Regions from separate parts of the Cryobacterium mannosilyticum genome, predicted to be linked through region 1. Evidence: predicted binding sites of a transcription regulator. Region 1 holds the regulator's gene; each other region holds the start of a gene.
What was found. The regulator LexA, encoded in region 1, represses DNA repair genes until DNA is damaged. The targets are predictions, from matches to a motif close to TCGAACANNTGTTCGA.
Positions count from the first base shown of each region.

Region 2: a site for LexA is predicted at 1,876-1,891, ahead of E3O32_RS08455 (DUF222 domain-containing protein). Genes of this name have one in related genera too.
Region 3: a site for LexA is predicted at 2,501-2,516, ahead of E3O32_RS07255 (DUF222 domain-containing protein). Genes of this name have one in related genera too.

Region 1 covers NZ_SOFM01000044.1:69,537-76,661, forward strand. The annotation lists gene E3O32_RS14355 (methylenetetrahydrofolate reductase) at 1-800, shown strand, start outside; gene metE (5-methyltetrahydropteroyltriglutamate--homocysteine S-methyltransferase) at 977-3,310, shown strand; gene lexA (transcriptional repressor LexA) at 3,391-4,095, opposite strand; gene E3O32_RS14370 (LysM peptidoglycan-binding domain-containing protein) at 4,376-4,798, shown strand; gene E3O32_RS14375 (histidinol-phosphate transaminase) at 4,862-5,971, shown strand; gene hisB (imidazoleglycerol-phosphate dehydratase HisB) at 5,968-6,591, shown strand; gene hisH (imidazole glycerol phosphate synthase subunit HisH) at 6,588-7,125, shown strand, end outside.
Region 2 covers NZ_SOFM01000023.1:66,921-74,045, reverse strand. The annotation lists gene E3O32_RS08455 (DUF222 domain-containing protein) at 1-1,811, opposite strand, end outside; gene ku (non-homologous end joining protein Ku) at 2,013-2,888, shown strand; gene E3O32_RS08445 (CDP-alcohol phosphatidyltransferase family protein) at 2,938-3,555, shown strand; gene E3O32_RS08440 (FHA domain-containing protein) at 3,641-4,054, shown strand; gene ftsR (transcriptional regulator FtsR) at 4,054-4,749, shown strand; gene E3O32_RS08430 (MerR family transcriptional regulator) at 4,927-5,478, shown strand; gene E3O32_RS08425 (ParA family protein) at 5,556-6,362, opposite strand; gene E3O32_RS08420 (pyruvate carboxylase) at 6,440-7,125, shown strand, end outside.
Region 3 covers NZ_SOFM01000020.1:9,995-17,119, reverse strand. The annotation lists gene E3O32_RS07280 (hypothetical protein) at 1-208, shown strand, start outside; gene E3O32_RS07270 (PadR family transcriptional regulator) at 294-917, opposite strand; gene E3O32_RS07265 (DUF4097 family beta strand repeat-containing protein) at 914-1,798, opposite strand; gene E3O32_RS07255 (DUF222 domain-containing protein) at 2,536-4,617, shown strand; gene E3O32_RS07250 (CPBP family intramembrane glutamic endopeptidase) at 4,764-5,603, opposite strand; gene E3O32_RS07245 (M20/M25/M40 family metallo-hydrolase) at 5,661-6,833, shown strand; gene E3O32_RS07240 (MerR family transcriptional regulator) at 6,952-7,125, shown strand, end outside.

The DNA.
Region 1 (7,125 bases):
ACGTGCTCAGCCGGATCCTGCGCACCACGAACGTCGAGGCCATGGCCCACCTCACCTGCGTCGGCTCCACCCATGAGGAGGCGAACCGGCTGATCCGTGAGTTCCTCGACGCGGGAGTGCGCAGCTTCCTCGCGCTGCGCGGCGACCCCCCGGCGGGAGCGAAGGAGGGCGAGGCGTTCCTCGGTGACTTCGGCAGCGCCGCCGAACTCGTGCAGCTCATCCACCGGGTCCAGGCCGAGAAATCACCGTACCGGGAGTCGATCATCCCCGGCATCCCGGCCGCCCGCGCCGTGAAGCCCGGGCGCGAGAAGGTGCGCATCGCCGTGGCGGCGTTCCCGAACGGGCACCCGCGCTCCCGGTCCTCGGCGCAGGACATCGACACCCTGCTCGCCAAGCAGGCGGCGGGGGCGAACCTCGGCATCACGCAGCTGTTCTTCCATGCCGACGACTACCTTTGCTTCGCCCAGCGCGCCAGGGAGGCCGGCGTCCTCTTCCCGCTCCTTCCCGGCATCATGCCGGTGACGAGCCCGGCGAGACTGCGCCGCATCATCGAGCTGTCCGGCGAACCAATGCCCTCCGACCTGTCGATCCGGCTCGAGATCGAACCGACCAAGGAAGGCCAGCGTGAGATCGGCATCCAGCACGCCATCGACCTCGCCGGCCAGGTGATCGCCGGCGGGGCTCCCGGGCTGCACCTCTACGCCTTCAACGAGCACGAGACCGTGCTCGAGGTGCTCGGCGGCTGCGGACTGCTCACGGCTCCGGTCTCGGCGCCGACGAAGCTGCCGGCGACCGTGTAGATCGGCCCCGCCGCGACCCGTTCCGGGCGTCACCCTCTTCCTTTCCCCTCCCACCGAACGGCCCGCACGCGCCTCGGAGATACCGTCGCGCCCGAAATCGTGCGGGCACAGGCACTGCCCGCACCGAAAAGCCCCGCACCATCCGAGGCACGATCCCACCCCGCAAAGGACACCCCATGACCGCCACCTCCCCATTCCCTGCCGGAACCATCCTCGGCTACCCGCGGATCGGCCCCCGCCGCCAGCTCAAGAAGGCCGTCGAGTCGTTCTGGGCCGGCACGACCAGCGCCGCCGAGCTCGAGGACACCGCGGCCACCCTGCGCCAGGCCACCCGGGAGCGCCTCGTGGCCCTCGGCCTCGGCGCCGACGACTCGTCCATCCCCGGCTCGTTCTCCTTCTACGACCAGGTGCTCGACACCCTCTGCACCGTCGGAGCCGTCCCCGCCCGGTATGCGTCGCTGGTGGGCGCCGACGGGGGGATCGACCTGGCCGGGTACTTCACCCTCGCCCGCGGCGCGGGCGAGAACCTGCCGCTCGAGATGACGAAATGGTTCGACTCCAACTACCACTACCTGGTCCCCGAAATCGGCCCGGAGACCGTGTTCTCGCTCTCCAGCGATCGCATCGTGCGGGAGTTCGTCGAGGCGAAAACGGCCGGCTACCTCACCCGCCCGGTCATCGTCGGCCCGGTCACGTTCCTCCTGCTGAGCAAGGCCAGTGACGAGGCCCCCGCCGGTTTCTCGCCCCTGGACCGCCTCGACGACCTGCTCCCCGTCTACGCCACCTTGCTCCAGCGACTCGCCGAAGCCGGCGCCGAGTGGGTGCAACTCGACGAGCCGGCTCTGGTCAGCGAGAGCATCGACGCCCCCCGGGACAAGGCACTGACCGCACTCGGCTGGGCCTACGCCACCCTGGGCCGACTGTCCGCCCGGCCGGCCATCTTCGTCGCGGCACCGTATGGCAGCCTCGACGACGCCCTTCCCGTGCTCGCGGGTACACCGGTCGACGCGATCGGACTCGACCTCGTGCGCGGCGCCCTGTCCCAGGACACCCCCGGCCTGGCCGGGAAGACCCTCGTCGCCGGGGTGATCGACGGGCACAACATCTGGCGCGGCGACCTGGCCGGGGCGCTCGAGAAGGCCGAACGGCTCAGCGCGTTCTCCTCGCGGGTGGCCGTGTCCACGTCCACCTCCCTGTTGCACGTTCCCCACGACGTCGACGATGAGTCCGCGCTCGGCGACGAACTGACGTCCTGGCTGGCCTTCGCCGACCAGAAGGTCGGCCAGGTCGCCGCCCTGGCCCGAGGCCTCTCGCAGGGCCGGGAAGCCATCGCGGCAGAGCTGGCGGCAGCATCCGCCGCGCTCGAATCCCGGCGCACCGCTCCCGGCGTGCGAGACTCCGCGGTGCGTGCCCGCGCCGCGGCGCTCACCGAGGCGGACTTCAGCCGCGGCGACTACCGGACCCGGCTGGCCGCGCAGGATGCCGCCCTCGGGCTGCCGCTGCTGCCGACCACGACCATCGGGTCCTTCCCGCAGACCGGGGAGATCCGCCGGGCCAGGGCCAGGCACCTCGCCGGAACGCTGTCCGCCGACGGCTACCGCACTCTGATGGAGGCGGAGATCGCCCGGGTGGTCGCCTTGCAGGAGGAGATCGGGCTCGACGTGCTCGTGCACGGCGAGCCGGAGCGCAACGACATGGTGCAGTACTTCGCCGAGCAGCTCGACGGCTTCCAGGTGACCGAGAACGGCTGGGTGCAGTCCTACGGCAGCCGGTGCACCCGGCCGTCGATCCTCTGGGGGGACGTGTCCCGGCCCCGCCCGATCACCGTCGACTGGTCGACCTACACCCAGGGGCTGACCAGGAAGCCGGTCAAGGGGATGCTCACCGGACCGGTCACGATCCTCGCCTGGTCGTTCGTGCGCGACGACCAGCCGTTGGGCGACACCGCCCGGCAGGTCGCGCTGGCGCTCCGGGACGAGATCACCGACCTCGAGGCGGCCGGGATCAGGCTCGTCCAGGTCGACGAACCTGCCCTGCGCGAACTCCTCCCGCTGAAGAAGAGGGACCACGCCGACTACCTCGACTGGTCGGTCGGCTCCTTCCGCCTCGCCACAGCCGGCGTGGCCGACGCCACCCAGATCCACACCCACCTCTGCTACTCGGAGTTCGGCGTGGTGATCGACGCCATCCGGAACCTCGACGCCGACGTCACCAGCATCGAGGCCGTGCGCTCCCGGATGGAGGTCGTCGCCGACATCGAGGCCGGCGGATTCGACCACGGCATCGGACCGGGCGTGTACGACATCCACTCACCGAGGGTGCCGAGCGTGGCGGAGATCACCGAGCTGCTCGACCGGGCCCTCGAATCCATCCCGGAGCGCCAGGTCTGGGTCAACCCGGATTGCGGACTCAAGACCCGCGGCTACGCGGAGACCGCCGAATCGCTGCACAACATGGTGACCGCCACCCGCGCGGTGCGCGCGCGCATCGGTGCCGGCATCCCCGCCTAAACGCGGCCCCCGGCCTGAGCGCCAGCCGAACGCAGAACGGCCCTGCCGGAACACCGACAGGGCCGTTCCGCGCGAGAAGATCAGACCGAGCGCAGCACCGCCACGATCTTGCCGAGAATCTCGGCGTGGTCGCCGACGATGGGCTCGAAGTTGGTGTTGCGCGGCAGCAGCCAGATGTGTCCGTCGCGCTGGCGGAACACCTTGACCGTCGCCTCGCCGTCGAGCATGGCCGCGACGATCTCGCCGTTCTCGGCCGTCTTCTGCTGGCGGACGACGACCCAGTCGCCGTCGCAGATGGCGGCGTCGATCATCGACTCGCCGACGACCTTGAGCATGAACAGTTCGCCCTTGCCCACCAGCTGGCGGGGGAGCGGGAAGATCTCGTCGATCATCTGGTCGGCCATGATCGGCACGCCGGCCGCGATCCGGCCGACCAGCGGCACCATGGCCGCATCGCCGACCTGCACACCCGACTGGTAGCTCTCCGCACCGCCGGCCGCCACGTCCTCCGGCGACTGCGGAATCTCGATCAGCACCTCGAGCGCCCGAGGCCGGTTCGGGTCGCGCCGGAGGTACCCGCTCAGCTCCAGCTGGTTGAGCTGATGGGTGACGCTCGACAGCGACGAGAGGCCGACCGCGTCCCCGATCTCGCGCATGCTCGGCGGATAGCCGCGCTGACTCACCGAGCGCTGGATCACGTCCAGAATGGCGAGCTGCTTCTCACTGAGGCTCTTGCGCCGCCTGGTTCCGCCCTTGTCGCGGGGACCGCTGCTGTCCTGCGTCACGATGTCGCTCCTCGTCTCGGTGAACCGGTCCTGTCAGCGGTCGAAACCGCCGTCAGACCCGAATGTCGGTGGCGTCTGGTTGATTCAATCCAGACAATCGAAACTGTATCCATCTCGAGCACGATAAACAAACATCTATTCGAGTGTGTCGTCACCTTTTTCGGGAAACAACGCAAATATCTCTTGATTGTTCGAAGAATCGAATATATATTCGGAACATAGGTTCGCATCCGGCTCTCCCGGCCGAGAGCCGGATGCGTTTTTACACAGGAGGTTCGACATGAGCACTGCAATCGGAATGACTGCCCTCGGAAGCAACGGGGCGCTCGACCTGGGGGCCGTCCGATCAGGCGCCGTCCGGATGCCCTCCGTCCGCACCCGCCTGCACCTCACCCGACGCGGTCGGGTCGTCTTCACGACGCTCGCAGCGATCCCCCTTGCCGCCGTCGCGCTCGCCCTCGCCCTCAACGGCGGGATCGCAGCGGCGGAGGGCACCAGCGCCGGTGCGGCCACGGTGGCCGACGTCGCAACGGTCTTCGACTACGTCACCATCGCGTCGGGCCAGTCCCTGTGGCAGCTGGCCGAGACCATCGCCCCCACCTCGGACCCGCGCGACGTGATCGCCGAGATCGTCAGCCTGAACCAGCTGCCTTCCGAGAACGTGCAGCCGGGCCAGCGCCTCGCCCTGCCGGCCAGGTTCTGAATCGACTGGGGCGTGATCGGTGCCGCCCGGGGGCACCCGGGCATCCCCGGTAGCATTGGGGGAGTGACCAGTCTCAACGACCTGCCCCTCCGCGACAATCTGCGCGGACTCACCCCCTACGGAGCACCACAACTGCACGTGCCCGTCGCGCTCAATGTGAACGAGAACACGCACGGGATCCCCGACGCCGTCGCCGGCGACATCGTCGCCGCGATGGCCGAGGCCATCCGCACCATCAACCGCTACCCCGACCGCGAGTTCACCGAACTGCGGGAGTCGCTGGCCCGGTACCTCGGCCACGGTCTCACCCGGGAGAACATCTGGGCGGCCAACGGCTCGAACGAGGTGTTGCAGCAGGTGCTGCAGGCCTTCGGCGGTCCGGGCCGGTCGGTCCTCGGCTTCGCGCCGACCTACTCGATGTACCCCCTGCTGGCCTCCGGCACCGGAACCCGGTGGATTGCCGGCACCCGCGACACCGACTTCGAGCTCAGCCCGGCCACCGCCAGGAGCTGGGTCGACGCCGAGTCGCCCGACCTCGTCTTCCTCTGCTCCCCGAACAACCCCACCGGCACCCCGCTGTCGCTCGACACGATCGCGGCGGTGTACGACGCGGCCGACGGAATCGTGGTCGTCGACGAGGCCTATGCCGAGTTCGGCCCGTCCGACGCGCCGAGCGCACTCACCCTGCTGCCCGGGCGGGAACGGCTCCTCGTCTCCCGCACCATGAGCAAGGCGTTCGCATTCGCCGGCGCGCGGGTCGGCTATCTTGCGGCCGACCCGGCGGTGACGGATGCCCTCCGCCTGGTGCGCCTGCCCTACCACCTGTCGGCCCTCACCCAGGCCGCGGCGATCGCGGCCCTGGCACACAGCCCCGAGATGCTCGCCATGGTCGACGACATCCGCGGTCAGCGGGACCGCCTGGTCACCGAACTTGCCGTCCTCGGCTACCGGCCACTGCGCAGCGCGAGCAATTTCGTGTTGTTCGGCGGGGTGGACGATCCCCGGGGCACCTTCGAGGCCTTGCTGGCGGAGGGCGTCCTGGTGCGCGACGTCGGAATTCCGGGGCACCTGCGGGTGACGGCGGGCACCGAGGCGGAGACGACCGCATTCCTCGAGGCACTGGCCGGGCTCGGGCAGCACTCCGCCGCCCGGCCCAATAAACTGTCGGAATGAGCCTGACTCCCACGACCTCCTCGCCCCGCGTCGCCCACCTTCAGCGGGAGACCAGCGAGTCGAGCATCGACCTGACGCTCAACCTCGACGGCACGGGTGTCTCGGACATCCAGACCTCCGTCCCGTTCTACGACCACCTGCTGACCGCGTTCGCCAAGCACTCGCTGACCGACCTGACCGTGCGCGCCCGCGGTGACATCGAGATCGACGTGCACCACACGGCGGAAGACATCGGCATCGTGCTCGGCCAGGCGATCCGCCAGGCGCTCGGCGACAAGTCGGGCATCTCCCGTTACGGTGACGCCCTCGTGCCGCTGGACGAGGCCCTCGTGCAGGCCGTCGTCGACATCTCGGGCCGCCCGTACCTGGTGCACCGCGGCGAGCCGGCCGGTTTCGAGTTCCACCTGATCGGCGGTCACTTCACCGGATCGATGGTGCGGCACGTCTTCGAGGCGATCACGTTCAACGCCGGCCTGACCGTGCACATCACCGTGCAGGGCGGCCGTGACCCGCACCACATCGCCGAGGCCGAGTTCAAGGCCTTCGCGCGCGCGTTCCGTCAGGCGAAGGCGTTCGACCCGCTCGTCTCCGGCATCCCGTCGACCAAGGGTGCGCTGTGAGCCGTGTCGTCGTGTTCGACTACGGCACCGGCAACGTGCACTCGGCCGTCAAAGCGCTCGAACTGGCCGGTGCCGAGGTTACGCTGACCAGCGACCGGAAAACGGCCCTCGAAGCCGACGGTCTCGTGGTTCCGGGGGTCGGCGCGTTCAGCGCGGTGATGGCTGCCCTCAAGGCGGTGCGCGGCGACGAGATCGTCGACCGCAGGATCGCCGGCGGCCGCCCGGTCCTCGGGATCTGCGTGGGGATGCAGGTTCTGTTCGAACACGGCGTCGAACGCGGCGTCGACACCGAGGGCCTGGGCGAATGGCCTGGCACCGTCACCCGACTCGAGGCGCCCATCCTCCCGCACATGGGCTGGAACACCGTCACCCCCGCCGAGGACTCCGTGCTGTTCCGGGACATCGAAGAGGAGCGGTTCTACTTCGTGCACTCCTACGCCGCTCAGGAATGGACCCTCGAGGTGATGCCGCCGTTCCCGAAGCCCCGGCTGACCTGGGCCGAGCACGGCGTCCCGTTCCTCGCCGCGGTCGAGA
Region 2 (7,125 bases), on a different contig from region 1:
AGCCACTCCTTGAGGTGGTGAGCTTCGGTCCAGGCGGGTGGCCGGTCGCACTCGGGCCAGACGCAGCCGCCGTCGCGGGCGCCCATAGCGGTGCGTTGGGCGGGGGTGAAGAGGCGTTGTTCCCTGCCGATGTCGATGGGTTGGCCCGTGTTGTCGAAGAGGATTCCGAGGTAGCCGGTGTCGCAGAGTTGTCGTTGGACGGTGGCGAGGGAGATCGGGGCGGGGCTGCCCTCGATGGACCCGTGCCCGGCCGCCAGGACCAGGGCCGTCCCCGGCTGGCCGGGCTCGCTGGGCTGGCCGGACAGGTCGGGCTGATCAGACAGGTCGGGCTCGCCAGGCTGGCTGGGCTGGCTGGGCTGGCCGGGTTCGCTGGACTGGCCGGGTTCGCCGGGTTGGTCGGGTTGGTCGGGCTGGCCGGACAGGTCGGGTTGGCTGGGTTGACTGGGTTGGCTGGGTTGACTGGGTTGGCTGGGTTGACCGGGTTGACCGGGTTGAGTGGACGGGGCTGCTGTGTCAGGTCTGACCGCCGGCAGGGGCCGGGGGCCTGCTGGCGTCTCGGATGCTCCCGGTGCTTCAGATGCCCCGGTGAGATGGGGTGTTGATGGTGTTGAGGGGGATGTGCGGGCCGGTGCCTGGGTTGCACTCCCGCTCCCGGTGCTGGTGTCGGCACCGCCGGCGACGGCGCGGGTGCCGGTGCGGGTGCCGGTGCCGGTGTTGGTGTGGGTGGCGTTGGTGAGGTCTTTTTGGGTGACGATGATGCGCACGGCGGGGCGACGGCCGCCGAGCATCTGGCCGGGGTCGACTTCGCCGGCGATCTTGAGCAGTTGCACGAACGAGTCCGCGGCGATCTGCGCGGTGCTGCGGGGGTCGTCCTGGACGGCCTTGGCCCAGGCTTTGCGCTTCTTGTCGACGAAACGCACCCCGCCGCGCCTCGGGCTGGTGATCGAGTCGTAGGTGGAGAGCACGAACTCGCCATCTTCGGGGGCGAAGAGCCCGTGCAGGCGGACCATCCCGTCGGCGAGGCGGTAGACCTTGAGGAACCGGTCGTCGTAGGCCTGCTTCTCCCTCGCGGCGATGCCAGCCTGATCGAGGTCGTCGCGCATCCGCCGGGCCCGGGTGAAGCATTGGTCCGCATTCAACGTCGCGGACTCCGCGAGCAGCCGGGTGAGGGCGGTGGCGAGTCTGTCGGCTGTGACGGCCGTATCGATATCGCCCAGGCCCCTGCGAATGGATTCGGCGGCGTCGACGGAGAGGGTCCCGGCGGTCACGGCGCGAGCGATCGGCCCCTGCCACGACCCCGGGCTGCCCGGATCGGGCGGGACGCTCACAGGTCCGGCCCCGGAACCATCAGTGCGACCGTCGAGACCGCCCAAGTCGCCACCCGCACCACCATCGACACCAGCCCCGCCGCCCGCACCACCATCGACACCGGTCCCGTCAACACCGGGCGACCCGAGCGCGTCTGCGGCCTGCCGGTCGGCGGCCTCGGCCTGGGCGAGCATCGTGCCGACGGCGACGAGCTTGAATGCTTCGTTCTTGCTGGCGCCGGTGACTTTCTGGATCATCGCCTCCGGGGAGAGGAACCCCTGCTGCGCGGCCAGGCCGGAATGGCCCAGCTCCGGGCGGGAGCGATCGGCGATGGTCGCAGCCATCCACGCGGCCCGGGTCTCCAGCAACCGGCGTGCGGTGGCGATGTCTTTTTGACCGGCCAGCGCCGCGGCATCCGTCAGGGCCTCGTAGTCGGCGCTGGAGCAGCCCAGGCGGGCGACGGCATCCGCTGCCTGTCTGAGTTGCTCTGCCGGTGAGTCCATGCCACGAAGATACCAAAATGCGAACACAAATGTGAGCGTTTGTCACTACTTGTGAATAACTTTTTCGAAGATATATTCAGGGGTCCAGACAGGCTCGACCATCGGAGCGGCTCGGTCGCCCTGCGGGCCGCTGGGCCGACTCGGCTGCCTCGGCGGGCCCGGCCGCTAGCCTGGCGCGGGCAACCGGTGTTCACTGGGGGCATGAGATCGATTTGGAAGGGCGCGATCACCTTCGGACTCGTCAATGTGCCCGTCAAGGTCTACAGCGCCACCGAGGACCACGATGTCGCACTGCACCAGGTGCACGACAAGGACGGCGGGCGCATCCGTTACCAGCGCCGCTGCGAAATCTGCGGGCAGGTCGTGGACTATGCCCACATCGACAAGGCCTGGGACGATGGTGACCGCACGGTGATCCTCACCGACGCCGACCTGGCTTCCCTGCCGGCCGAGCGGAGCCGTGAGATCGACGTGGTCGAGTTCGTGCCGAGCGAACAACTCGACCCGATGACCTACGAGCGCAGCTATTACCTCGAACCAGACGGTTCATCGCCGAAGGCGTATGTGCTGCTGCGGCACGCTTTGCAGGCGACGGACCGCACCGCGATCGTGCGATTCGCCCTGCGCCAGAAGACCCGGCTCGGGGCGCTCCGCGTGCGCGGCGATGTGCTGCTGCTGCAGTCTCTGCTCTGGGCGGACGAGATCCGGGTGGCGGATTTCCCCGCCCTCGACGCGGAGGTGCGCATTTCGGCCCAGGAATTGGACCTGTCGGCGGCACTGGTCGAATCATTCGCCTCCGATTTCTCGCCCGGAGACTTCCGGGACGACTTCCAGGACCAGCTGCGGGAGCTGATCGAGGCGAAGCTCGCGGCCGGCGACACGGTCGACACCAGCGTCACCTTCGGCCGCTTGTCCGGAGAGGGCGCGGAGGGCGCGGAAGGCGGCGGGGAAGTGCTCGACCTGATGGAGGCCCTCCGGCGAAGCGTCGAGCGCAGCCGTGCCAAGTCCGAAACGGCCAGCCGTGCGCGGCCGGGGAGAGGCGACGCGGAGCCCCGCACCGGCGCATCGGCGGGTTGACGGGATGCCGCGCTCCGCTGCGGGGAGCGCCTCGGTAGACTCGGGAATTGTGAGCGGGGCAGAGGAACGACAGGTAAGTTCGAGGGTGGCCACGCTGCCCAATCTCCTCAGCATGCTGCGGCTGGCCCTGGTTCCCGTCTTCCTCGTCCTGTTGATCCGCGGCGAGGATTCCTGGGCGTTGCTCGTGCTCGTCGTGGCTTCAGCCTCCGACTTCCTCGACGGGTTCCTCGCCAGGCGGTTCGACCAGGTCACCAGGCTCGGTCAACTGCTCGACCCGGCCGCCGATCGTCTGTACATCTTCGCGGCGCTGCTCGGGCTCGCCTCCCGCGGACTGGTTCCCTGGTGGATCGTGCTCGTCGTCGTCGGCCGGGATGTCTTTCTGCTCGGCCTCGGCGTCGTCCTGGCCAACTTCGGTTTCGGGCCGCTTCCCGTGCATCAGCTCGGCAAACTCGCCACCTTCTGCCTGTTCTACGCGCTGCCCATGATCATGCTCGGCCAGGCCTTCCCGATGCTGGCCTGGTGGTCTGGTCCGGTGGGCTGGGCATTCGGGATCTGGGGAGCCTTTCTTTACTGGTGGGCGGGCATAATCTACGCAATTGAAGCCGCCAGGGTGATTCGGCTTTCGCGGGTAAAATCGTCCGCTCAATCCGATACGCTGGACCAGTAGGAGGTGTACGGTGATTGATTCCAAAAAGACGAATGAACCCCAGCGCAAGGGCACGCCCGAAAACTTCGCCAACACCGACACGACGATGACGTTCAGCCAGGAGTTCGCGGCGCAGTTGGCCGCCCTCGACGGCGACGTCACGACGGAGGAACAGGAGGCCATCGCGGCCCTCCCCTCGGGGTCGGCACTGCTCGTCGTGCGTCGTGGACCGAATTCGGGGGCGCGCTTCCTGCTGGACGCCGACGTCACCACTGTCGGCCGTCACCCCAATGCGGACATCTTCCTTGACGATGTCACTGTCTCACGGCGGCACGCCGAGTTCCTCCGCCACGGCCGCACGTTCGAGGTGAAAGACCTCGTTTCGCTCAACGGCACCTACTTCGACGGTGTCCGGATCGATTCGGCGCAGCTGCACGACGGCGCCGAGGTCCAGGTCGGCAAGTTCCGGCTGACGTTCTACGCCTCGCGGCTCGACCTTTCGCCACTGGCGAGCGACTAGTGCCCGCGTCCTCCGCCCAGGCACGGCAGCCGGGCGCGACGTCACTCTTGAGCATCGGACAGGTGCTGGCCCGGCTGACCCCTGAGTTCCCCGAACTCACGCCATCCAAGCTGCGTTTCCTCGAGGAACAGAAACTCGTCTCCCCGGCACGGACCGAATCCGGTTACCGCAAGTTCTGCGCGGGGGACCTCGACCGGCTGCGGTTGATCCTGTTGATGCAGCGTGATCATTACCTTCCGTTGAAGGTCATTCGCGGCTACCTGGAAGACATCGACAACGGTCTCACCCCCACCCTGCCCGGCGGAGTGACCCCCGGCCCCTCGATGTTGTCCAACGTGCGCCGGCTGAGCAGGGACGAACTCCTGCGCGAAGCGGGGGCCGCCGCCACGCTCCTGCACGATGCCGTCTCCGCCTCGATCATCCTCCCGGCCGACGTCTACGGGGAGGACGCGCTCGGTGTGCTGCGTGCCCTCGTGGAACTGCAGCGCAGCGGCATCGAACCGAGGCACCTCCGCGGTTTCCGCGGAGCCGCCGAGCGGGAACTCGGTCTGATCGAAAGCGCCCTGGTGCCGCTGTCGCGCCGGAAGGACGCCTCCAGCCGGGCGAAGGCCGCCGAGATGGCGGTCGAAATCGCCGGCCAGCTCGAGGTGATTCGCGGGAGTCTGATCCGCTCCGCGCTGGGGCGTCTCACCTAAAAAGCCATACACTGGAGACCGACGCCGCTCGAAGAGTGCCGCCGCGATCGACCCGAGTCTTCCTTGCATCCGACACGCCGATTTTGGTCGAGCGGATGTCATTGATCAGGGCGGTTCGCCTCGGTAGCGTTGACACAGCGATCATCGGCATCGCAGACACCCCCGAGAGGCGATCGTATGAGTGAGCTCAACCAACGAGACGACGCCTCCCGTTACGGACTGGGTCTCCTCTTCACTGACGGGATGCCGGAACTCGACGAACATTCCGGTTACCGTGGCGCCGTGGCAGCCAGGGCCGCCGGCATCAGCTATCGCCAGCTCGACTACTGGGCCCGCACCGAACTGGTCCAGCCGACGGTGCGTGGCGCCGCCGGATCGGGTTCCCAGCGCCTCTACGGCTTCCGGGACATCCTGGTTCTCAAACTCGTCAAACGACTGCTCGACACCGGCATCTCCCTGCAGCAGATCCGCACCGCCGTCAACCAGTTGCGCGAATCCGGCGTCAGCGACCTGGCCCAGACCACGCTGATGAGCGACGGCGCGAGCGTCTACCTGTGCACCTCGAACGACGAGGTCATCGATCTCGTCAGCCGCGGCCAGGGTGTCTTCGGCATCGCCGTCGGCAAGGTGCTTCGCGAGGTCGAGACCAGTCTCGTCGAACTGGACACCCAGACCATCGACCCGTCCGACGAGCTCGCCGCCCGCAGGACCAGCCGCAAGGTCTCCTGACCCTTTCCGCACTGCGCCTTCACCCGCACGTCCCGCCGCCTGGCACCGCCGCCGGGCGGTTTTTGCTGTCCGGGGTGTCAGTGCTGTTCGGCGTATTCGCCGATGCGCGCGGTGCGCAGCACCCGCTCGAGCAGCTGGTCGAAGTAGCGGGCCATCTCCTGGGCGCTGTCACCCGGCCAGGTGTGCAGCGGCTTCGCGGCGCCCTGCGCCTGCTGGAGCGATGTGCGCTCGGGAAGCTGGGGGCTGAGCACGAGCGGACCGAACATGTCGCGGAGTTCCTTGATCCGGAACTGGTGCTCGAGTGAGGCCGTCCTGGCCCGGTTGACGATGATGCCGAGAGGCTGGAGGCGAGGACTCAGGCCACGCCGGATCTCTTCGATCGCCCGCAGGGCGCGGTCAGCCGCCGCGACGGAGAACAAGCCGGGCTCGGTGACCACGGCGACGCGGTCGCTGGCCGCCCACGCGGTGCGGGTCAGTGCGTTGAGGGAGGGGGCGCAGTCGATGAGGACGAGGTCGTAGTCCTTCTCGACCGTGGACAGCGCCTCTTCCAGCTTCCAGATGTCACGGATGCTGGGGTGCGGCCCGTCGAAATTGATCGCGGACGGGCTGCCGATCATCACGTCGATGGTGCCCTGACGGCCGCGGGTCCACCCGCTCGGCACGATGGCCGCGCGAACGACCTTCTCCTTGGGCGACGCGAGGACGTCGGCGATGTTCAGGTGGCCGGTCACCTCGATGTCCATGCCGGTCGAGACATCCGACTGGGGATCAATGTCCACAACCAGGGTTCGTACGCCGCGGGCGAAGGCAGCAGACGCCAGACCAAGGGTCACCGTGGTCTTGCCTACTCCTCCCTTGAGGGAGCTAACGCTTAGTACGTGCACAAGTAGATACGTTACCTTCACTAGTCTGGGAGAACCTAACCGTCAGCTGTGTGCGGCTCCACGCTCGAAAGGTCTGCATGTTCACGAAAATTCTTGTTGCCAACCGCGGAGAAATCGCGATTCGTGCGTTTCGTGCGGCCTATGAGCTCGGCGCCAAAACGGTGGCCGTGTTCCCGTTCGAGGACCGCAACTCGCTCCACCGGCTGAAGGCCGACGAGGCGTACCAGATCGGCGAGCCGGGGCATCCGGTGCGGGCGTACCTCACCGTGAGCGAGATCATCCGGGTGGCCAAGGAGTGCGGCGCCGACGCCATCTACCCCGGCTACGGGTTCCTCTCCGAAAACCCCGAACTGGCCCGCGCCGCCCGTGAAGCCGGCATCACCTTCATCGGCCCGGGCGAGCAGGTGCTCGAGATGGCCGGCAACAAGGTCACCGCCAAGGAGCACGCGATCGCTGCCGGCGTGCCGGTCCTGGGGTCCAGCGCGCCGTCCCGCGACGTCGACGAGCTCATCGCCGCGGCGGAGGAAATCGGCTTCCCCATCTTCGCCAAGGCCGTCGCCGGCGGCGGCGGGCGCGGCATGCGCCGGGTCGCCAAGATGAGCGAGCTCCGCGGCTCCCTCGAGGAGGCGATGCGGGAGGCCAACAGCGCCTTCGGCGACCCGACCATGTTCCTCGAGCAGGCGGTGCTGCGGCCCCGCCACATCGAGGTGCAGATCCTCGCCGACACGACCGGCGCCACCGTGCACCTGTTCGAACGCGACTG
Region 3 (7,125 bases), on a different contig from region 1:
GCTCAATCGCACCCTCCTGCCCTGGATCGGCCCGCCGCCCCTCGGCCCGTACACGACGGTGACGGCGACCGATGAGGCAGCGGCGAAGTCGGAGGCCCGCTGCCCGATCTGCTCCGAGCTGATGAGCCTGCACGAGATCGACCGCTCGGGGGAACGCACGCAGGTCTACCACCCCACCCCGGAGCAGGTCGTCGAGCGATCCGCCTGATCGGGTGGGCTGGTCTCGACAGGCTCGACCATCGAGGGCGGCGCGACCATCGAGGGCGGCGCGACCAGGGCTGGCCGCCGGCCCGTCAGCGGCCGAGTGAGGCGAGGATGCCCGCGCGCACCTCGGCGAGCTGTCGGCGCAACTCCGGCACCGTGGCGGCCGGTACGCGGGCCACGGCGGCCCGGTTGCGAAGGTCGGCGCGGAGTTGCTGACGGAATTCGTTGAGCACGAGGTCGGCCTCGTGCAGGGCCCGGTTCGACTCGAGGCGGATTGAGCTGCTCGAATCGGGGGCGCCGCTCGAGGGCGGGGCCGGGTTCTCCTTTCCCGCCTGTCGTTTCGCCGAGGCAAGATCGGCGCGCAGGCTCTTCATCGCCGCGGTGACGCTGAAACGCACCTCATCGGCCAGGCGCCGCACCGAGTCGGTCACCTCGGTTTCGATGGCGTCCAGGTCGCCCTCGCGGGCCAGGAGTTCCTCGCGGCCTGCCGCGGTGATCTCGTAAACGGTCTTGCGCCCGTCCGTGGACTTGGTGACCAGGCCCTCCTCCTCGAGCTTGGCCAGGCGCGGGTAGATCGTTCCGGCGCTGGGAATGTAGGTGCCGCCGAATCGGTCGCTGAGGGCCTGGATCAACTCGTAGCCGTGGCGCGGCTGCTCGGCGAGCAGGCTGAGCAGGTAGAGGCGCAGGCTGCCGTGCGCGAAGACGGGAGTCATTCCGAGGCCTCCGTCGCCGAGCCGGTGGGGTCGGTGGCGCTCGTCGCGGCATCCGCTGCAGCCGGAGCTGCCGTGGCCGGCGCGCGGCGCACGATCGAGACGTCCCCGGACACCGAATTGGCGTGCAACTCGAGCCAGGTGCCGGAAAGGTCGCCGCTGCTGCCCTCGTAGCCCTTGCCGAAGACGCCCTTCATGGTCTGGTCGTCGAGCTGGAGCGTGCCGGAGACGGTGTTGAGGTGATAGCTCGTGGCCACCGCGGCGTCGAGTCGCGCGGTCAGGTTGCCGCTGACCGTATTGGTGTCGATCGCGTCGGGGACGCCGTCAATGTCGAGGAACACGTTTCCGCTGACCCCGTCGGCACCGAAACGCGGGATCCTGCCGCTCGCGGTGATGTCGCCGGTGACGGTGTGCGCGGAGATGCGGCCGGTGTGGTTGCTGACGGACATCTCGCCGTTCACTCCGTTGAGTTCGAGGGAGCCGGTGACGCCGTCGACGACGATGTCGCCGGAGACGGTGCTCAGCCGGGCGCCGGCGCTGAGCCCGGATACGAGGGCTTCGGCGCTGACCACGCCCAGTTTCAGGATGACGTCGCGGGGAACCATGATGCTCACATCGGCCTTCGCTGTGCCGCGGAAGGAGGCGAACACCTCGATGAAGTTGTCCCAGCGCAACTGGGGGTGGTCGATCTCCAGGGTGTTGCCGTCGAGCGAGATCTTGAGGTCCTTGCCGCTCACGCTGTGCACTTCGACCCGGGTGTCAGTCTCGTCGTGGCCGATCACGTCGACCTTTCCCCCGATCAGGCCCACCTTGAGGTTGCGGACGAGCTCGATATCGATCACCTTGGTCTGCCCGGGGGCGACCAGCCATTTCTCCTGTGCCATTGCGTACTCCTTTGTGTGAGGCATCCGCCGGGCGGATGCCGCAATCCTGAATCGCGATATATCGCGTCTGTTGAAACTCACGATATATCGCGTTCGCCGGGCGCGCAACCCCCCGTCAGGCATTCCGCGCAGAAACCAGGAGAGGGCGGGACCAGGTGATCATCTGGTACCGCCCTCGGCGATGGTGCGGCGCTATCCAGTTACGGCTGCAGCCCGGTCACCGGCTTGGTCGCTCGCCCGGTCATTTTCCCGACAGGATCTTCTGTACTTCCTCGTTCTTGAGCAGGCTCCACGGAGCGCTGCTCGAGCCGTCCAGGGCGGCCTGGGGCTCTCGCCCTGGTCCCATCACCTGGTCTCCAGGATCCGGCCGTCGAGGAGCACGCGGTCGCCCTTTTCGTAGATCGTCGTGGGAGACCACGCCGGGTACGTCCCCTCCTGACCACGATCGGGGGAACGGGCCGGACACAGGGAAGAAGAAGAAGGGTGCACCGCCGGAGATCGCCCCGAAGACTCTGGAAGAAATCGGCTGGGTTTTGGTTCTCTGCCACGGCGACCGAAGGCTCAACCGCGACCTGAACGGCGGCAGCGACCGCCGCAGGAGGGCATTCCTGCGCTGCGGCGCGCCTGCCGGCCCCGGTGGTGGGCCTGTCGAGGCCTGTGAATGAATCTTTGAATAAGTTATCCACAAGTAGTGACAAACGCTCACATTTGTGTTCGTGTTTTGGTATCTTCGTGGCATGGACTCACCGGCAGAGCAACTCAGACAGGCAGCGGATGCCGTCGCCCGCCTGGGCTGCTCCAGCGCCGACCTGGAAGCCCTTCCTGACACGGTCGTGCTGACCGGTCAGCGGGAGATCGCCAAGGCCCGCCGCCTGCTCGAGATGTACGCCGCGTGGATGGCTGCGACCATCGCCGATCGCTCCCGCCCGGAGCTGGGCCATTCCGGCCTGGCCGCGCAGCAGGGGTTCCTCTCCCCGGAGGCGATGATCCAGAAAGTCACCGGCGCCAGCAAGAACGAAGCATTCAAGCTCGTCGCCGTCGGCACGATGCTCGCCCGGGCCGAGGCCGCCGACCGGCAGGCCGCAGACGCGCTCGGGTCGCCCGGTGTTGACGGGACCGGCGCTGGCGGGACCGGCGCTGACGGGGCCGGCGGCGACGGGGCCGGCGGCGACGGGACCGGTGTCGATGGTGGTGCGGGCGGCGACTCGGGCGGCCCGGGTAGTTTCCCGCCCGATCCGGCCGGTGCGGTGTCGTGGCAGGCGCCGATCGCTCGCGCCGTGACCGCCGGCACCCTCTCCGTCGACGCCGCCGAATCGATCCGGAAGGGCCTGGGCGATATCGATACCGCCGTCACCGCCGACAGACTCGCCACCGCCCTCACCCGGCTCCTCGCCGAAGCCGGTCAGTTGAACGCGGACCAATGCTTCACCCGCGCCCGAAGGATGCGCGACGACCTCGACCAGGCCGGCATCGCCGCGAGGGAGAAGCAGGCCTACGACGACCGGTTCCTCAAGGTCTACCGCCTCGCCGACGGCAAGGTCCGCCTGCACGGGCTCTTCGCCCCCGAAGATGGCGAGTTCGTGCTCTCCACCTACGACTCGATCACCAGCCCCAGACGCGGCGGGGTGCGCTTCGTCGACCCAAAGCGCAAAGCCTGGGCCAAGGCCGTCCAGGACGACCCCCGCAGCACCGCGCAGATCGCCGCGGACTCGTTCGTGCAACTACTCAAGATCGCCGGCGAAGTCGACCCCGGCCAGATGCTCGGCGGCCGCCGCCCCGCCGTGCGCATCATCGTCACCCAAAAAGACCTCGCCAACGCCACTAGCCGCACCAACACCGGTGCCGGCACCAGCACCGGGAGCGGGAGTGCAACCCCGGCACCGGCCGGCACGTCCCCCTCAATACCAGTAACACCGTCAGAACCCGACGCCACCGCAGCACCTGAAGCGCTGGGAGCGCCGGGCAGGTCACTCCTCCGGCCTATTCCAGCGGTCAGACCTGACACAGCCGCTCCCTCCAGCCAGCCTGGCCAACCCAGCCAGCCTGGCCACCCCAGCGAGCCTGGCCACCCCAGCGAGCCTGGCCAACCCAGCCAACCCAGCGAGCCTGATCTATCTGGCCAACCCAGCGAGCCCGATCTATCCGGCCAATCGAGCGCACCCGGCGAACCCGGCCATGCCAGCCAAGCAGGCCAAACCGGCCATGCCAGCCAAGCAGGCCAAACCGGCCATGCCAGCCAAGCAGGCCAAACCGGCCATGCCGACCAAACCGGCCATGCCAGCCAAGCCGGCCAAACCGGGCAATCCAGCGAGCCCGGCCGGCCGGGGACGGCCGTGGTCCTCGCGGCCGGGCACGGGTCCATCGAGGGCAGTCCTGCTCCGATCTCCCTGGCCACCGTCGAACGACAACTCTGCGACACCGGCTACCTCGGAATCCTCTTCGACAACACGGGCCAACCCATCGATGTCGGCAGGGAACAACGTCTCTTCACCCCCGCCCAACGCACCGCTATGGGCGCCCGCGACGGCGGCTGCGTCTGGCCCGAGTGCGACCGGCCACCCGCCTGGACCGAAGCCCACCACCTCAAGGAGTGGCGCCTCGAACACGGCTACACCGACCTCGCCGACGGAGTCTGCCTCTGCCACCCCCACCACCTGCTCCTCCACAACACGGGCTGGGTCATCCTCCGGGGCGGCGACCAGTACTGGCTGAAGCCACCGGTCACAGTCGACCCGGCACAAACGCTCATCCCCCTCCCCAGCAAGACCCACCGCCAACTCGACCCGGGCACGCCCACCCGGGACCGGGACACGGACTGACCGGCCGGCTCAGCCTGGACTGCCCGCGAGACTGAGGTCATCGAAATCTTGGCCGCGGGGCCTCGACGAGCTCGACAACTGCGAGGTCCGGGGGCCCGACGGGCGGCGGGGCGGGGTCTCGGCAGGCGCGGGCTCCCGGTGGACGTTCAGTAGAGGAAGATCGGCAGCCACTCCCGGGTGTGGGCGTGCACGATCACGAGGAATACGACCACGTCGAAGAGCAGGTGCACGCAGACGACGTAAGTGAGTGACCTGGTGAGTTTGAACGTGTAACCCTGCAGCAGGGCGAAGGGGAAGGTCATCAGGGGCCCCCAGCTCTGGTAGCCGAGTTCCCAGAGGAAGGAACAGAAGATCACCGCCTGCAACAGGTTCGCCTGCCAGTCCGGGAAATGGCGCCGGAGCAGGGTGAAGGCGACGCAGATGAAGAACAGCTCGTCCCAGATGCCGACGAAGCCGACGCCCACGAAGAGGCGTGCGATCTCATCGGGGACCGTGACGGCCGGCCAGTTCTGGTAGGCGCCCGATCGGATGAAATAGGTCGGCAGGATGGCGTAGCCGAGGCCGACGACCATCACGAGATACCAGCGCTCGAGGGTGCTCCAGCGCTGACCGGTGCGAATCGGGAACCGGATCGCGTGGTCGCGGAAGCCGAAGCGCGAGATCAGATAGGGCACGAGCACCGAGAGGGTGAGCACGGTGCCCATCAACGCCATGTTCGGGTAGTCGATGTTGGCCTCGACCGAGATCGTGCTGATGATCACCAGGCCGAGCGCGAGCAGGAGCAGGTCCTTGAACAGCGCCCGGTTCACGACGAAGGCCAGTGCCAGGGCGGCGATCAGCAGCGTGTAACCGGGGACGGCCGCACGCACCCCGAAAAGCACGACCGCCGACGCGGACAGCAGCCCGGCAGGCAGGAGTCCCCAGGAGATCAGCGGCGGGGCATCCGTCACTGTGCCATTCGTGGTGCCATCCGTCTCACTTCTCATGCCACATGCTACCGATGCATCCTCCGTGATCGCGTCGGCCGCCGGTAGATTCGACCCGTGACCGACGAGCAGAGTGGGGCCTGGATTGGCGTAGTCGACGACCCGATCGACCTGATGCGGCGGTTTATCGGCATCGACTCGGTCAATCCCGATCTCGTGCCCGGCGCGGCCGGGGAGGCGGCGATCGCGGACCGGTGCGCGCGCTGGCTCGCGGGCCACGGCTTCGAGGTGCACCGCCTCGAGGAACGCCCGGGGCGACCCTCGATCGTCGCCATCTTCCGCGGGAGCGGCGGCGGCCGTTCCCTCATGCTCAACGGCCACCTCGACACCGTGGGCGTTGCGGGCTACAGCGGCGACCCGTTTTCCGGGGAGCGGAGCGGCGGCCGGGTGCTCGGCCGCGGCGCCTTCGACATGAAGGGTGGCGTGGCGGCGATCCTCGTGGCGGCGGCGCGGGCGTCCGCCGCCGGGCTCTCCGGTGACGTGCTCGTCACCCTCGTCGCCGACGAGGAGTTCGGCAGCCTCGGCACCATGGAGGTGCTGCGCGGCTTCCGGGCCGACGCGGCGATCGTGGCCGAACCGAGCGAGCTCTGCCTGACCCTCGCCCACCGCGGCTTCGCCTGGTTCGAGCTCGAGCTCACCGGGCTGGCTGCGCACGGCTCCCAGCCGGAGCGGGGCATCGACGCGATCGCGCACGCCGGTCTCGTGCTCCGGGCCCTCGACGGCCTGCGCGAGCAGATCGAGGCAGGTCCGGGCCATCCGCTCCTCGGGCACGGCACCGTGCGGGTCTCCAAGATCCGCGGGGGCACGGATGCCGCCACCGTCGCCGCGGCCTGCACGCTCACGATCGAGCGGCGCACGCTGCCCGGCGAGACACCCGACGACGTCGAGGCAGAGTTGCAGGGGCTGCTCACGGTCATCGCCCAGCGCACCGCGGACTTCCGTTTTCGCCTGACCCGGCTGGTGGCGCGTGCGGCGTTCGAGGCCGATCCCGACTGGCCGATCGTGCGGCTCGTCCGAGCCGAGGCCGGCCGCGTGCTCGGGCATCCTCCGGCAACGCGGGGCGAACCGTTCTGGACGGATGCCGGGCTGCTCCACGAGGCGGGCATCCCCTGCCTGGTGATCGGCGTCGCCGGCGGCGGCGCCCACGCCGACGTCGAGTGGGCGGAGGAGGCATCCGTGCTCCAGCTGACCGAGATCCTGGCGGGGACCATCGCCGGTTTCTGCGCCTGACCCGGTCGACGCCCGGGGGCCTCGACGCCCGGCGGCGGTCCGCCTTGACGTTGACGCTGCGTCAAGTTCTAGGCTGGGAATCGACGCACTCGAGACACTCGACACGACGGGAGACACCATGGACTGGTCGATCCAGGACGTCGCGCGACTGGCGAACACCACCAGCCGCACCCTGCGCCACTACGGCACGGTCGGGCTGCTCGAGCCCAGCCGGATCGGCGCCAACGGCTACCGCTTCTACGACGAGCGCTCACTCGTGCGGCTGCAGCGCATCCTCATGCTCCGGGACCTC